DNA from 2 places in the Streptomyces sp. NPDC058289 genome. Region 2 is predicted to be linked to the other one. Evidence: riboswitches for the same ligand, from Rfam matches in the RefSeq annotation. Region 2 holds a riboswitch; the other holds the start of a gene.
The links. Region 2 has a riboswitch for S-adenosylmethionine ahead of thrC (threonine synthase). Riboswitches for the same ligand answer to the same signal wherever they lie in the genome.
Positions count from the first base shown of each region.

Region 1: another riboswitch for S-adenosylmethionine. It lies ahead of ACFVX6_RS36820 (aminotransferase class V-fold PLP-dependent enzyme); the one in region 2 lies ahead of thrC (threonine synthase).

Region 1 is NZ_JBHVYI010000120.1:10,398-17,744, forward strand. Features, by position in the region: gene ACFVX6_RS36790 (NlpC/P60 family protein) at 1-283, opposite strand, end outside; gene ACFVX6_RS36795 (NYN domain-containing protein) at 536-1,900, opposite strand; gene ACFVX6_RS36800 (hypothetical protein) at 1,941-2,180, opposite strand; gene ACFVX6_RS36805 (rhomboid family intramembrane serine protease) at 2,316-3,050, shown strand; gene ACFVX6_RS36810 (Lrp/AsnC family transcriptional regulator) at 3,047-3,328, shown strand; gene ACFVX6_RS36815 (ferredoxin) at 3,333-3,914, opposite strand; gene ACFVX6_RS36820 (aminotransferase class V-fold PLP-dependent enzyme) at 3,928-5,325, opposite strand; SAM riboswitch class IV at 5,580-5,696, opposite strand; gene trpD (anthranilate phosphoribosyltransferase) at 5,826-6,890, opposite strand; gene ACFVX6_RS36830 (cytochrome bc complex cytochrome b subunit) at 7,094-7,347, opposite strand, start outside.
Region 2 is NZ_JBHVYI010000062.1:1,644-8,990, forward strand. Features, by position in the region: gene ACFVX6_RS27635 (trehalose-6-phosphate synthase) at 1-18, opposite strand, end outside; gene ACFVX6_RS27640 (glucosyl-3-phosphoglycerate synthase) at 265-1,251, opposite strand; SAM riboswitch class I at 1,437-1,594, shown strand; gene thrC (threonine synthase) at 1,612-2,922, shown strand; gene ACFVX6_RS27650 (ubiquitin-like small modifier protein 1) at 2,960-3,238, shown strand; gene ACFVX6_RS27655 (cold-shock protein) at 3,663-3,869, shown strand; gene groL (chaperonin GroEL) at 4,238-5,860, shown strand; gene ACFVX6_RS27665 (hypothetical protein) at 6,144-6,377, shown strand; gene ACFVX6_RS27670 (phosphoribosylanthranilate isomerase) at 6,396-7,013, shown strand.

The DNA of each region.
Region 1 (7,347 bases), on a different contig from region 2:
GCAGCGCGTTGAGGTCCTCCTGGCCGCGGGCGACCTGGTCCTGGAGCTGCCCGATCTCGGTCTCGAGCTTGTCCTGGCGCTCCTTGGCCCCGTTGAACTTCTCGGTGGCCTGCTCCGCCTCTTCGTAGAGGGCGTCGACCTTGGCCTTGACCTCGTCCTTGCTCGGCTTGGCGGGGGCGGCGTGGGCGGCCTGCCCCGAGAGGACCACGGCGGCTGCCGCGGTGACACCGAGCACGGTCGTGCGCATGCGGGTCGGCTGCTTGGGTCGACGGTGGGACGCCACGAAGGCGATCTCCTTCTTCCTAGAGCCGCCGAAGAACGCAAGCTCGGCGACACCTTCGCTGCCACCCCGAATGAGTGAACTACCGCACGAAGGTTTGACTGACCCTAGTGACCCTTCTGTGATCAGTTCAAATCCTGTCGGCAAAAAACTCGCTGTCCGACCAGGTTCTTTACCTACAGCGCACGCTCCGTGTCGGCGACTTGACGGTACGTTCCCACGGAGCCCTGCCAATTCCGGCATTGCGCCCAGCAGTTACGAAACGCGCGAAAGCCGCTTCAGCAACAAGGCGGACGCCACCGGCCGCGCACCGGCCTTGGCCACCCCGTCGGCGACCTCCCGGTCCGTGGAGACCACGACCACCGGACGGCCCGCCGGTTCGGCGCGCACCAGCTGGCGGATCAGCTCGTCCGCCGTCACTCCGGCCTTGGAGAACAGCACCCGCACCCCGCGCGGCGGCGCGAGCAGCACGGGGGCCGCCAGCTCCGCCCCGTCGAAGACACAGGTCATCTCGGCGCCCGTCTGCGCGGCGAGCATCGACAGCCCGCCCAGCAGCCGCAGCCGCTGCTTCTCCAACGGCATCGTCGGATAGCCGGTCTTGGTGACGTTGTAGCCGTCGACCACCAGATGGGCCTGGGGCAGCGCCAGCAACTGGTCCAGCAGCGCCGGGTCGGTCTCCGACAGGGCGCGCGCCGCGATGTCCTTCGGGGTCATCCGGCCCGGCTCCACCGCCTCCACCGTGTCGGCGGGCCGCGTGGAGACCGGCGGCAGCGCGAGCTCCCGGCGCAGTCCCGCGGCCGCGTCCAGCACGGTGTCCAGCAGCAGCCGCAGCCGCATGTCCTCGATGCTGCGCCCCTCGCGGGTGGCCCGGCGCGAGGTCTCCAGCGCCGATTCCACCTCCGCGAGGCGGGACTTGAGCCGCCGGGTCTCGCTCTCCGCGGTGGTCACCTGGGCGGCCGCCTCGGCGCGGATGCCGTCGACCTCAGCGTTGATCTTGCGCAGGGCCGCGTCGCCCCGCTTGACGTCGCTGAGGGCACTGCGCAGCTTGCGCTGAAGCGATTCCGCTTCCTTGCGCGCCGCCTCCAGCTCGGCCCGCACCTGGTCCACACCCGTGCGCTGCAGTTCCCGTACGTGGGTCAGCTCCTCGCGGAGCCGCTCCATCTCGCGGCGGGCCTCCTCGTCGACCCGCTCGGCGTCGGCGCGCTGCGCCTCCTCGCCCGCGGCCGCGACCAGCTTGACCCAGCCGGCCGGCCGCAGCACGTACGCGGCGGCCGCCACGTCCAGCGGATCGGCGGCGGCGGGCGGGGCGCCCGACTCCAGCGCGGAGGCCAGGTCGGCCTGTGCCTCGCGGAACTTCTCGGCGACCCGGCCCCGGAAGACGGGGTCGCTCTCCACGGCCGTGGCCATGGCGTTGCCCGCGAACTTGGCGCGCCGCGTCGGGGTGAAACGGGCGTACTGGCGCAACTGCGCCGGGAGGTCCGCGACCGTCAGCCCGCCGAAGGCGTCCGAGACGAGTGCGACGACCCGGCGCCGCACGCCTTCCGGCAGCGGGCGGTCGAGGACCTCCGCGGCGTCGCCGGCCGCGTCGGCCGGCTCAGCGCCGCTTGCTGGCTCCACAATCCGTCACCCCTACCGTCATTCACCTGTGGGCGGGGCTCCTTCAGGAGTCCGCGCCCGGCCTGTCGACGAGCTCGATCTGGTCCACCGCGTTGCACCAGCGGCAGCGCACCGACTCGATGGTCTCATTGACCACCTCGCGCTCCTCGACCTTGGGCTCCCCGGCGAGGTCCAGGTGGACGTACTCCACGACCTTCGACGAACGGGTGACGTCGAAGCGCGTGAGGTTGCCGCACAGGGTGCAGCGCCACCGGGTGGTGTCGGTCGGCAGGGGAACCGTCATCAGGCCGCTCTCTCCTTCTATCGCTCACATGGAGCAAGCACCGCACCCTCCCGTGTCGTCACGGGTGGCGCGCGCGTGCGTGCGTAGCTCGTAACCCTACGGCCTGCCGCACCCGCTGGTGGGCCCGGCTGGGTCATGCTCGGTCGCATGATCGTAAGGTGGCAGGCCGTACGCGAGGCCGCCCGGGGCCCGGTGGTCACCCACGCGCTGATCGCCGGCTGCTGCGTGGTGTTCGTGCTGAGCCCGGCGTCGGGGCTGAACCCGGTCTACGGGACGGGCGATCAGCTCCTGACCACGGGCACGGCGTACTTCCGGCGCTGGGGCGTGGTACCGGACGAGCTGTTCGCCGGCTCGGGCCGGGCGGCGCTCACCCCCCTCACGGCCCTGTTCGTGCACGGGAGCTGGCTGCACCTGCTGGGCAACATGCTCTTCCTCTACGTCTTCGGGGCGATGACGGAGCGGCGCATGGGCCGGGCCGGGTTCCTCTGCTTCTACGTCTGTACGGGCTACCTGGCCCTGGCGGCGTACGCGGCGGCCTACGCCTCCTCGGACCAGACCCTGGTCGGGGCCTCCGGGGCGATCTCCGCGGTCCTGGGGGCCTTCCTGTACCTGTTTCCCAAGGCACGGGTGACGAGCCTGTTCCCGTTCCTGTTCTTCCTGCCGCTGCGCTTCCCGGCGTGGATCGTGCTGATGTTCTGGTTCGGTCTCCAGTGGCTGGCGGCACACCGCGCGGCGAGCGGCCCCGGAGTCGCCTATCTGGCCCACGTGGTGGGCTTCTCGGTGGGCTTCCTCTACGCGTGGGCCCGCTACCGGGGTGGGACTAGAGTGAGTCGACCAGTGACAGTAGGCGAGGGAGACAGCCAACCGTGATCACCGCACTCGTGCTCATCAAGACCAGCGTGGACCGGATCCCCGAGATCGCCGAGGCCATCGCCGCGCTGGACAGCGTCAGCGAGGTCTACTCGGTCACGGGTACGTACGACCTCATCGCGATGGTCCGGGTGTCCCGGCACGAGGACCTGGCCGACATCATCCCCGGCCGCATCAGCAAGATCCCGGGCGTGGAGGGGACGGACACGCACGTGGCGTTCCGCACGTACTCCCAGCACGACCTGGAAGCGGCGTTCGCGATCGGCCTCGACGCGTAGCCGTTCAGAGCACGGGCAACGCCTCGCCCGGCCGGGCGGGGCGGCCCTCTCCGAGCCGGAAGAGGTAGCCGCGCAGGTAGTCCGCGAGGTCCCCGTCGATGTGGGCCACGTACGCGCGGGCCCCGCCGGCGGCTTCACGCTCGTCGGCCCGCGTCGAGATCGACCACTTCCGGTCCAGGTCACGGGCCCATTCACGGACGCGGCCGCGTTCGCTCCACCACTCGCGGACCAGCTCCGGCGTCCAGCGCACGTCGCCGTCGCACTGGTAGCCCACCATCGGGTCCTGGAACGCCGCGGCGATCACCCGGTACGTCTCCTCGGCGTCGCACGGCTGCCGGTAGACGAACTCGTCACCCAAGTCGTCGTTGTAGAGCACGTGGGCGGGCGCGACCTCCCGCCCCATCCAGCACGTGTCGGTTCCCGCGCCGTAGAACGGCCCCGGCACATTGCGCCAGTCGCGCTCCGCCCACGCGTCCGGCCACGGGCCCCACGGCGGGCGGTACGCCGGTACCCACAGCGCGTGGCCCGGCAGCGGCTCACCGACCACGCAGGCGCGCACGGTCGGTATCGGGTCCCAGTAGGTCATACCCCGCAGCCTGTCAGACGGCCGGGACGCAGCGGCCCTCTTCGGTGCGGTACTGCCACTTGGCGCCGTCCGCGACGAGCTCCTTGACGGCGCGGACGAAGCGGTCCACGTGCTCGTCGGGGGTGCCGGCGCCGAAGCTGACGCGGATCGCGTTCAGGGACCGCTCCCCCGGGGCCGCCTCCGGGGCTCCGCACTCGCCCTGCGCCTGCGGCTCGCTGCCGAGCAGGGTGCGGACCAGCGGGTGGGCGCAGAACAGGCCGTCGCGGACGCCGATGCCGTACTCGGCGGAGAGCGCGGCGGCGAAGTGCGAGCTGTTCCAGCCGTCGACGACGAAGGAGATGACGCCCACGCGCGGGGCGTCGTCGCCGAAGAGGGACAGGACGCGGACCGCCGGGACCTCGGCGAGGCCTTCGCGGACCTTGGTGATGAGGCGCTGCTCGCGGGCGACGAGGTTCTCGAAGCCGGCCTCCTGCAGCGCCTTGCAGGCGGAGGCGATGGAGTAGACGCCGATGACGTTCGGGGAGCCGGCCTCGTGGCGGGCGGCGGTGGTGTGCCACTCGACGTCCACGCCGCCGTCCTCGCGGCGGGCCACCTTGCGGGAGGCTCCACCGCCGGCGAGGTACGGGTCCGCCTCCTGGAGCCAGTCCGCGCGGCCGGCGAGCACGCCCGAGCCGAAGGGCGCGTAGAGCTTGTGTCCGGAGAAGGCGACCCAGTCCACGTCGAGGTCCTGGACGGAGACGGGGTGGTGCGGGGCCAGCTGGGCGGCGTCCAGGACGATCCGGGCGCCGTGGGCGTGCGCGGCGGCGGCGAGCTCCTTGACGGGCCACAGCTCGCCGGTGACGTTGGAGGCTCCGGTGACGCAGACCAGCGCCGGGCCGTAGGGGTCGCGGTCGGCCAGGGCGCGCTCCAGGGTGGCGACGGCCTCGTCCGGGGTGCGGGGGGCGTTGAGGTAGGTGACCTGGGCGTTCGTCCACGGGAGCAGCGAGGCGTGGTGCTCGGTCTCGAAGACGAAGACCTGGCAGTCGGCCGGGAGCACGGCGGCGAGCAGGTTGAGGGAGTCGGTGGTGGACCGGGTGAAGACCACCTGGTCGGAGGGCCGGCAGTCGAGGAACTCGGCGACCGTGACCCGGCTCTGCTCGAACAGGTCGGTGGAGAGCTGCGAGAGGTACCCGGCGCCGCGGTGGACGCTGCCGTAGTACGGGGCGTACGCGGCCACGTCGTCCCAGACCCGCTGGAGCGCGGGGGCGCTGGCCGCGTAGTCGAGGGCGGCGTAGGTGACCTCGCCACCGGTGACGAGCGGCACGGTGACCTCGCGGCCGAGGACCGCCAGCGGCTCGGCACAGGCGGGGCCCTCGGCCGCAGAGGTGACGGCGGCAGCGGCGACGGTGGTGGCGTTCAGGGTTGCGGACATGGCGGTATCTCCCGGCAGGCAGGTCTGAATGGCTTCGGTGTGCCCGTACGCGGATACGGCGCTGCGCCGTTCGGGGTACGGGAGTGCCCCGGAATGCGGATCGGCCGCCGCACACAGATGTGCTGCCGCAGGTGTGCTGCGGGTACGCGGAAGTGACCCTGTTCCGAGGGGTGAAGAAGGGGCGGACTCGCCCTATCGCATTCGCTTGCTCACGGAAACGCTCCTCGAGAGACCAGGACCCCTGGTGTTCGAGGGATCCGCGCTTGCCGTAGACCTCACTGCCTACGACCTGGTCATCACCCGGGGCACCCCGCCACGGAAGGAGGGTTGCCGGACAGCAAGCCGGGGCCTAAACGCTGTCACTCGTGACCTGAGGAGAATCCTGCCACACGATCTTCCGAACGCAAGACCCCGGTCCACATGGCGGACCGGGGTCGTTGCTGGATCTTGGCCGGATCCCGTCGGAACGGCCACCGCGCAGCGGCTACGTGTCGCAGCGGCTACGCGTTGCTCGCCGCCGCCCAGCGGGCCAGCGCCGCCCGGGCCGCGCCCGAGTCCACCGACTCCGCCGCCCGTACGACACCGGCGGCGAGCTGCTCCTCCAGGGTGCCCGTACCCGGGTCCAGCGCGACCAGGGCCGCCGCCGAGTTCAGGAGCACCGCGTCGCGGACCGGGCCGGTCTCGCCGGCCAGCAGGCGGCGGGCCACGTCCGCGTTGAACGAGGCGTCCGCGCCGGCCAGGGCGGAGACCGGAACCAGCGGGATGCCGATGTCGCGCGGGTCGAAGCCCTGCTCCCTGACCTCGCCGTCGCGGACCCACCAGACCCGGGAGGTCGCCGTGGTGGTGAGCTCGTCGAGCCCGTCGTCACCGCGGAAGACCAGCGCCGAGGAGCCCCGCTCCGCCAGGACGCCCGCGACGATCGGGGCCACCCGCGCGTCGGCCACACCGGTTGCCTGTGCCCGGACCCGTGCCGGGTTGGTCAGCGGGCCGAGGAAGTTGAAGGTGGTCCGGATGCCGAGCTCCCGGCGGGCCGCCGCCACGTGCCGCAGCGCGGGGTGGAACTTGACCGCGAAGCAGAAGGTGATTCCGGCTTCCTCGGCCACCTCCACGACCCGCGCGGGGGTGAGGTCGAGGTTGACGCCGAGCTTCTCCAGGACGTCCGAGGAGCCGCTCGCGGAGGACGAGGCCCGGTTGCCGTGCTTGACGACCTTGGCGCCCGTACCGGCCACCACGATCGCCGACATCGTGGAGATGTTGACCGTCTTGGCCCCGTCGCCCCCGGTGCCGACGATGTCCACCGTCCGGCCCGGCACCTCGATCAGGTTGGCGTGTGCGTACATGGCGCGGACCAGGCCGTTGATCTCGGAGACCGTCTCCCCCTTGGCCCGCAGCGCGACCGCGAAGCCGGCGATCTGGGCGTCGGTGGCCTCCCCGCGCATGATCCGGTCCATGGCCCAGGCCGTGTCGTCGGCGCCGAGGTCACGGCCGGTCAGCAGGGCCTCCAGAACGCCCGGCCAGCCGCGGGCCGCCGCGCTGTCGCCGCCTGCCGGGGTCACCAGGTTCATGGTCCGCTCCTGCTGCTCATCGAGGATTCCACGTCGAATGGGAAGGGCTTCAGCCTATCCAGCCCCGGGGACGGCAAAGAGCCCCGTCCAGACACTGGACGGGGCTCTCGCCGTGGCGACACCAGGACTGACCTGAATCAGTCCCTCAAGCAGTCATGCGTGGTGCGTACTGCGTGAAGCATGTGAAGCCGTGATGCGGGAGATCAGTGGTGGCCGTGGCCGCTCTGGATCTCCTTGTACTCCTCGACCGTGGGCTTCGGGATCTGGTTGTTCTCCCCGTAGTAGCCCTTGCTGAGCTTGGCGCGGAGCTTCTCCAGCGGCTTCACCTTGCGCTCGACACCGTTCTCGTCGACCGTGGGGCCGATCTCGGCGGGCTCGTACTGGTCGTACGAGGTGAGCGTGTGCAGCTTGCCCTGCGAGAGCGGCTCGTGGACCTCCACGAACTCACCGTGCGGCA
Region 2 (7,347 bases):
GAGCACTTGGGAAGCCATGCGGCGAACCTAGCCCGCCTCGCCGCCGGTCAAACGTCAGCGCCTGCGCGTCCGCCTGACCGAGAGGAAGACCACACCGCCGAGTGTCGTGAGCGTGGCGGCCGCCGTGCGGGCTGGTCGAGCGGTGGAGCACGTGGCCGCCTTGAAGCGCTCTCCCGGCTGAGGCCGGGAGATTCCTGCTTACCTTGCGGCAGCGGGCTTGACGCGCTTGGCGCGCCTGACGACTGCCCTTCCGGCAGCCGGACGTTACGCCACGCGACGGCGTGCGTACTCCTCGATGTTCCGCATCGGCGGCCGCTCCTCGGTGTCCACGGCGTAGGTGTGCGGTACGAACCCGTCCGGGCCGCGCTCGAACTGCGTCAGCTCGGGGCGTACGAGGTGCCCGCGCGAGAGCCGCACCTGCGCCGTGCGGTAGATCGCGGCGGCCATCCTGCCCAGGGCCTGGCCGTCCTGGTGCCGGTGCAGCCGTACGCCCACGTCCACCTGGGCCAGCGCGTCCAGCCCGGCCGTGTGCAGCGCGTCCACCAGCAGGCCCAGCTCGACCCCGTAGCCCACGGGGAACGGCAGCCGCTCCAGCAGCTCGCGGCGCACGGCGTACTCGCCGCCGAGCGGCTGGACGAAGCCGGCCAGCTGCGGCCAGTGCAGGTTGAGCAGGGGGCGGGCCACCAGCTCCGTGACCCGGCCGCCCTGGCCGTGGGCCTTGGCGGAGGTGAGGCCGGTCGGGTCGCTGAACTCCTGGCCGAGGGGGCGGTCGTACATCGCCTTGACGAACCGCACGTCCGGATCGGTCAGCAGCGGGCCGACGATTCCCGACACGAAGGTGGCCGAGAAATCGCGCAGGTCGGCGTCCACGAAGCAGACGATGTCACCGGTGGTGGCCAGCAGTGAGCGCCACAGCACCTCGCCCTTGCCGGGCAGCGCCGGTATCCGCGGCAGGACCTCGTCGCGGTGCACCACCCGGGCTCCGGCCTTGGCCGCGACCTCCGCGGTGCGGTCCGTGGAGCCCGAGTCGATCACGACGAGCTCGTCCACCAGCGGCACCGGCAGGCCCTCGATCAGATCGCGCCGGATCACCTCGACGATCGCGCCGACCGTCGCCTCCTCGTTCAGCGCCGGCAACACCACGCTCACCGTGGTCCCCGCTGCCCGCTTGGCGGAAAGCAGCTGGCCGAGCGGTCGGTCGGCGGCGGACCAGGAGCGGTCTGCCAACCAGCGCTCCACCTCTTCCAGCACCTTCAGCACTCCCTGGTTCTTCACTGGTTTGGACCGAAATGTGATCCATCTCGCGGTTCGGACGGCTGTCTCAACCACCCGGGCCTTCGGTTACAGTCTTGAACAACGCGATGGTCCACCGCATGCCGGGGGGCCCGCGTACAAACGCACCGGCGCGCCACAGAGCGCGTGTGCCGGTGCCATACCGCTCATCCAGAGGGGCAGAGGGACACGGCCCGTTGAAGCCCCGGCAACCCTCCAGTCGGTTCTCGCGATCGCGCATTCCAGCGCCGCAGCGAGGTCCCCGGCTAGGGAAGGTGCCAATTCCGTCTCATGGCGAAGTGCGCCATGGGGAAGATGAGGAGAAAGGGCCTCGCCATCATGGCTGCACAGTCTGTCGCAACCTCTGCCGAAACCGTTGAAATCAATGCGTCCGGCACCTCTGTCGATCTCGGTCCCGCCACCGGCCTTTCCTGTCGTGAGTGCGGTACCCGCTTCGAGCTCGGCCCGATCTTCGCCTGCGCCGAGTGCTTCGGACCGCTCGAAGTCGCCTACGAGCTGCCCCTGGGCGACCCGGAAGCCCTGCGCGCCGCCATCGAGGCCGGCCCGAACAACATCTGGCGCTACGCGCCGCTGCTGCCCGTCCCGGCGGACGTGGCCTCCAAGCCGAGCCTGAACCCCGGCTTCACCAAGCTCGTGGACGCGGCCAACCTGGCCAAGGAGCTCGGCGTCACCGGCAAGCTGTACGTCAAGGACGACTCCGGCAACCCGACGCACTCCTTCAAGGACCGCGTCGTGGCCATCGCCGTCGAGGCCGCCCGCGCCTTCGGCTTCACCACCCTCTCCTGTTCCTCCACCGGCAACCTGGCCGGCGCCGTCGGCGCCGCGGCCGCCCGCGCCGGCTTCCGCTCCTGCGTGTTCATCCCGCACGACCTGGAGCAGGGCAAGGTCGTCATGGCCGGTGTCTACGGTGGCGACCTGGTCGGCATCGAGGGCAACTACGACGACGTCAACCGCTTCTGCTCCGAGCTCATCGGCGACCCGCTGGGCGAGGGCTGGGGCTTCGTCAACGTCAACCTGCGCCCGTACTACGGCGAGGGTTCCAAGACCTTGGCGTACGAGATCTGCGAGCAGCTCGGCTGGCAGCTGCCCGACCAGATCGTCATCCCGATCGCGTCCGGCTCGCAGCTCACGAAGATCGACAAGGGTCTGCAGGAGCTGATCAAGCTCGGCCTCGTCGAGGACAAGCCGTACAAGATCTTCGGCGCCCAGGCCGAGGGCTGCTCGCCCGTCTCGACCGCCTTCAAGGCCGGTCACGAGGTGGTCCGCCCGCAGAAGCCGAACACCATCGCCAAGTCGCTGGCCATCGGCAACCCGGCGGACGGCCCGTACGTCCTGGACATCGCGCGCCGCACCGGCGGGTACGTCGAGGACGTCAACGACACCCAGGTCGTCGAGGCCATCAAGCTGCTCGCGCAGACCGAGGGCATCTTCGCCGAGACCGCGGGCGGCGTGACCGTCGGCGTGACGAAGAAGCTCGTCGAGAACGGGCAGCTCGACCCCACGCTGACCACCGTGATCCTGAACACCGGTGACGGCCTCAAGACCCTGGAGGCGGTGGCCGAAGGTGGTGGCCAGACCGCCACCATCCGCCCCAGCCTGGACGCGTTCCGCGCCGCCAACCTGGCCTGATCTCTCCCTCCCTGCACACCGGAAAGGCAGTAGCGCCATGAGCGTCAACGTCCGCATCCCCACCATCCTGCGCACCTACACCGGCGGCCAGGCCGAGGTCGCCGCCGAGGGTGCGACCCTCGAAGAGGTCATCCAGTCCCTGGAGGCCAGCCACCCCGGCATCGCCGCGCGCGTCCTGGACGACCAGGGCAAGCTGCGCCGCTTCGTCAACGTCTACGTCAACGACGACGACGTGCGCTTCGAGGGCGGGCTGCAGACGTCCACTCCGGACGGCGCCGGCATCTCGATCATCCCCGCCGTCGCGGGCGGCTGCTGAGGCTCGTCGGGCTTCGTGGGCCTTCGTAGGGCTTCGTAACACTTCGTAGAAACTGAATTCCCCCCTCCGTTACCAAACGGAGGGGGGAATTCTGCTTGGTTGGGCGCGGTAGGGTTGGGGAAGTCCCCTCCGCTGTTCTTGCCCGCCGCATATGAGCGGGTCGCGCGAGGGTTGACATTGAGTCAACATGCAAGTGCGCTATGGGTCGTTGGCGGCGTTTGTCCGGCCCGAGTTGCCCTGGAATATTCCTGGTTTTCACCCTATTTCAATCTTTTGGTGTGTCCAGAATTCTCGTCGGAATGACCTGTTGCAGACAGCAGCGGTGCGGATACATTCAGCCCCGGTCGAGGCGTTCCGGCGCAAGTTCTGACCCGGGACCGCGAAGTGCGGTCCTGCGCAAGGGCCAGTAATAGGGGAGTTAGGCATGGCTCAGGGCACCGTCAAGTGGTTCAACGCGGAGAAGGGCTACGGCTTCATCGCGGTCGACGGTGGTGCGGATGTGTTCGTCCACTACAGCGCCATCCAGATGGACGGGTACCGCACCCTTGAAGAAGGTCAGCGGGTCGAATTCGAGATCTCGCAGGGCCAGAAGGGTCCGCAGGCGGACATGGTCAAGCTCGCCGCCGGCTAGTCCGACCGCGATCGACCACCGACACGTACGCGGTCGCGCACAGCGGCCGCGCACGACGGCACAACGGCATATGTACGAGGGGCCCACATCCTGGACACGGGATGCGGGCCCCTCGTGCGTGGCGGCTCCGGAGCCCTTGCGGCGTCTGGGTGTTCATCCCGGGTTGCTCGAAGCCGCTTGCACTCGGGGGGGTCGAGTGCTAATCATTGGCGTTAGCACTCTCCGGGTGAGAGTGCTACTAAACGAGGACCGGGTCGGTGAGGCCCGCAGGGTCCGGTGGGAAGGAACCGCCGGGCACGCAGGCCGTCCGTCGCGGGCGCGGGCGCGGTCCGGGAGCAATCCACCGCTGTCCGGGAGGACCACTTCAGATGGCCAAGATCATTGCGTTCGACGAGGAGGCCCGCCGCGGCCTCGAGCGTGGGATGAACCAGCTCGCCGACGCCGTCAAGGTCACCCTTGGCCCCAAGGGTCGCAACGTCGTCCTTGAGAAGAAGTGGGGCGCGCCCACGATCACCAACGATGGTGTCTCCATCGCCAAGGAGATCGAGCTCGAGGACCCGTACGAGAAGATCGGCGCCGAGCTGGTCAAGGAAGTCGCCAAGAAGACGGACGACGTCGCCGGCGACGGTACGACCACCGCCACCGTTCTCGCCCAGGCGCTCGTCCGCGAGGGTCTGCGCAACGTGGCCGCCGGTGCGAACCCGATGGCCCTCAAGCGCGGTATCGAGAAGGCCGTCGAGGCCGTCTCCGCCGCCCTGCTGGCGCAGGCCAAGGACGTCGAGACCAAGGAGCAGATCGCTTCGACGGCCTCCATCTCCGCCGCCGACACCCAGATCGGCGAGCTCATCGCCGAGGCCATGGACAAGGTCGGCAAGGAAGGCGTCATCACGGTCGAGGAGTCGCAGACCTTCGGCCTGGAGCTCGAGCTCACCGAGGGCATGCGCTTCGACAAGGGCTACATCTCGGCGTACTTCGCCACCGACATGGAGCGCATGGAGTCGTCCCTCGACGACCCGTACATCCTGATCGTCAACTCCAAGATCGGCTCGGTCAAGGACCTGCTGCCGCTCCTGGAGAAGGTCATGCAGTCCGGCAAGCCGCTGCTGATCATCGCCGAGGACGTCGAGGGCGAGGCGCTCTCCACCCTCGTCGTCAACAAGATCCGCGGCACCTTCAAGTCCGTCGCCGTCAAGGCCCCGGGCTTCGGTGACCGTCGCAAGGCCATGCTCGGCGACATCGCCATCCTCACGGGCGGCACGGTCATCTCCGAGGAGGTCGGCCTCAAGCTCGAGAACGCCGGTCTCGACCTGCTCGGCCGCGCCCGCAAGGTCGTCATCACCAAGGACGAGACCACCATCGTCGACGGTGCCGGTGACAGCGACCAGGTCCAGGGTCGCGTCAACCAGATCCGCGCCGAGATCGAGAACTCCGACTCGGACTACGACCGCGAGAAGCTGCAGGAGCGCCTGGCGAAGCTCGCCGGCGGTGTTGCGGTCATCAAGGCCGGCGCCGCGACCGAGGTCGAGCTCAAGGAGCGCAAGCACCGCATCGAGGACGCCGTTCGCAACGCGAAGGCGGCCGTCGAAGAGGGCATCGTCGCCGGTGGCGGCGTGGCCCTGCTGCAGGCCTCCTCGGTCTTCGACAAGCTCGAGCTCACCGGCGACGAGGCGACCGGCGCCAACGCCGTCAAGCTCGCGCTGGAGGCCCCGCTCAAGCAGATCGCCGTCAACGGTGGTCTCGAGGGTGGCGTCGTCGTGGAGAAGGTCCGCAACCTGCAGATCGGTTGGGGCCTGAACGCCGCGACCGGCGAGTACGTCGACATGATCGCGTCGGGCATCATCGACCCGGCGAAGGTCACCCGCTCTGCCCTGCAGAACGCGGCGTCGATCGCGGCCCTCTTCCTCACCACCGAGGCCGTCATCGCTGACAAGCCCGAGAAGGCCGGCGCCGGTGCCGGCGGCGGCATGCCGGGCGGCGACATGGACTTCTGATCCACCCCCGGGCTCCGGCCCGAAGGTAGATCGGCTGTTCTTCACGTACCGAGGGCGGCACCCCTTCCTGACGGAGGGGGTGCCGCCCTCGGGCGTTTTCGCGCGAGGCGGCCGGCAGCGTAAGACGTTTCGTCTTACGTCGATGTCATGGCTGACACCGTGACGATCCGCACCGACTCGGAGACCGAGCACGCCCCGGCTGTTCTCACGCGGGACGGCAGCTCGCGATCCGTGGCCGTCAGAGCGGCCGAAGCTGGTCCACGCGGAATCCGAGTCGCAGGCATTGCGTGAGTGGCTCGATGAAAGAGCGGAGACGGGTTGGGCCAGTATCGATCTTGATCCCGGCATCCGCATTCTCGCCCAAACCGTGCGGCCGGCCACGGTTCGAAGCCTCGACGCCGTCCATCTGGCGCCGGCGCTCAGCATCGGAGAGCGGCTGACCTCGTTCGTGACGTACGACAAGCGCCTGGCCGATGCCGCACGGGATGCCGGACTGATCGTCGATGCGCCGTCATGACCTGGTTGACTGCATGACATGACTGATGTGTTCGTCAAGATCTGCGGGCTCAAGACCGCGCACGACGTCGAGGTGGCCGTGGCCGCCGGAGCCGATGCCGTCGGCTTCGTCTTCGCGCCCGGGAGCCCGCGTACGGTCGACGCCGCCGCCGCGCGGGAGCTGGCCGCGGGGGTGCCGGACGGGGTGCTCACCGTGGGGGTGTTCCGGGGGCAGTCCGTCGCCGAGGTGCGGCGGTTCGCCGAGGAGAGCGGCGTACGGGGCGTGCAGCTGCACGGCGAGGAGGGCCCGGAGGACTTCGCGGCGCTGCGCGCCGAGGGGCGCACACTGCTGCGGGCGACGGCGCAGCACGTGGAGCGCTGCGGGGAGTACGGGGAGGACCTGCTGCTCCTCGACGCCCCGGACCCGGGCTCCGGCAAGCCGTGGAACTGGGGCTCGGCGGAGTTCGCCGCCCCCGCGGGCCGCTGGCTCCTGGCGGGCGGGCTGACGCCGGCCAACGTGGGTGAGGCCGTCACGGTCACCGGCGCGTGGGGTGTGGACGTGTCCAGCGGTGTGGAGAGCGAGCGCGGGGTCAAGTCCCCCGATCTCATCCGCGCTTTCGTCGCGGCCGCCCGTGGGGCGGGGCCCCGCCGGGGCTGAGCGGCGGAGGCGGCGGGTGTGCGTGTGCCGCTGCGCGGGGCGAAGTCCCCTACCCGCCCTTCCACCGTTCCCCGGGCGCTGCCCGGACCCCGGTCCTCAAGCGCCGGACGGGCTGGGGGGGTACCGGGCTGCGCCCGGACCCCCTGGGGCTCCGCCCCGGACCCCGGTCCTCAAGCGCGGGACGGCTGGATTGGCTTCGCCCCGGACTCTGGTTTTCGAGCGCGGGACGGCTGGATTGGGCTGAGCGGGCTGGTCGGCTGTTCGACTGCCGATCGCCCACGTCGAAAGCTGGTCCCCGGGGAAACGCGCACGCATCCTCGCCGCCGTCGCCCCG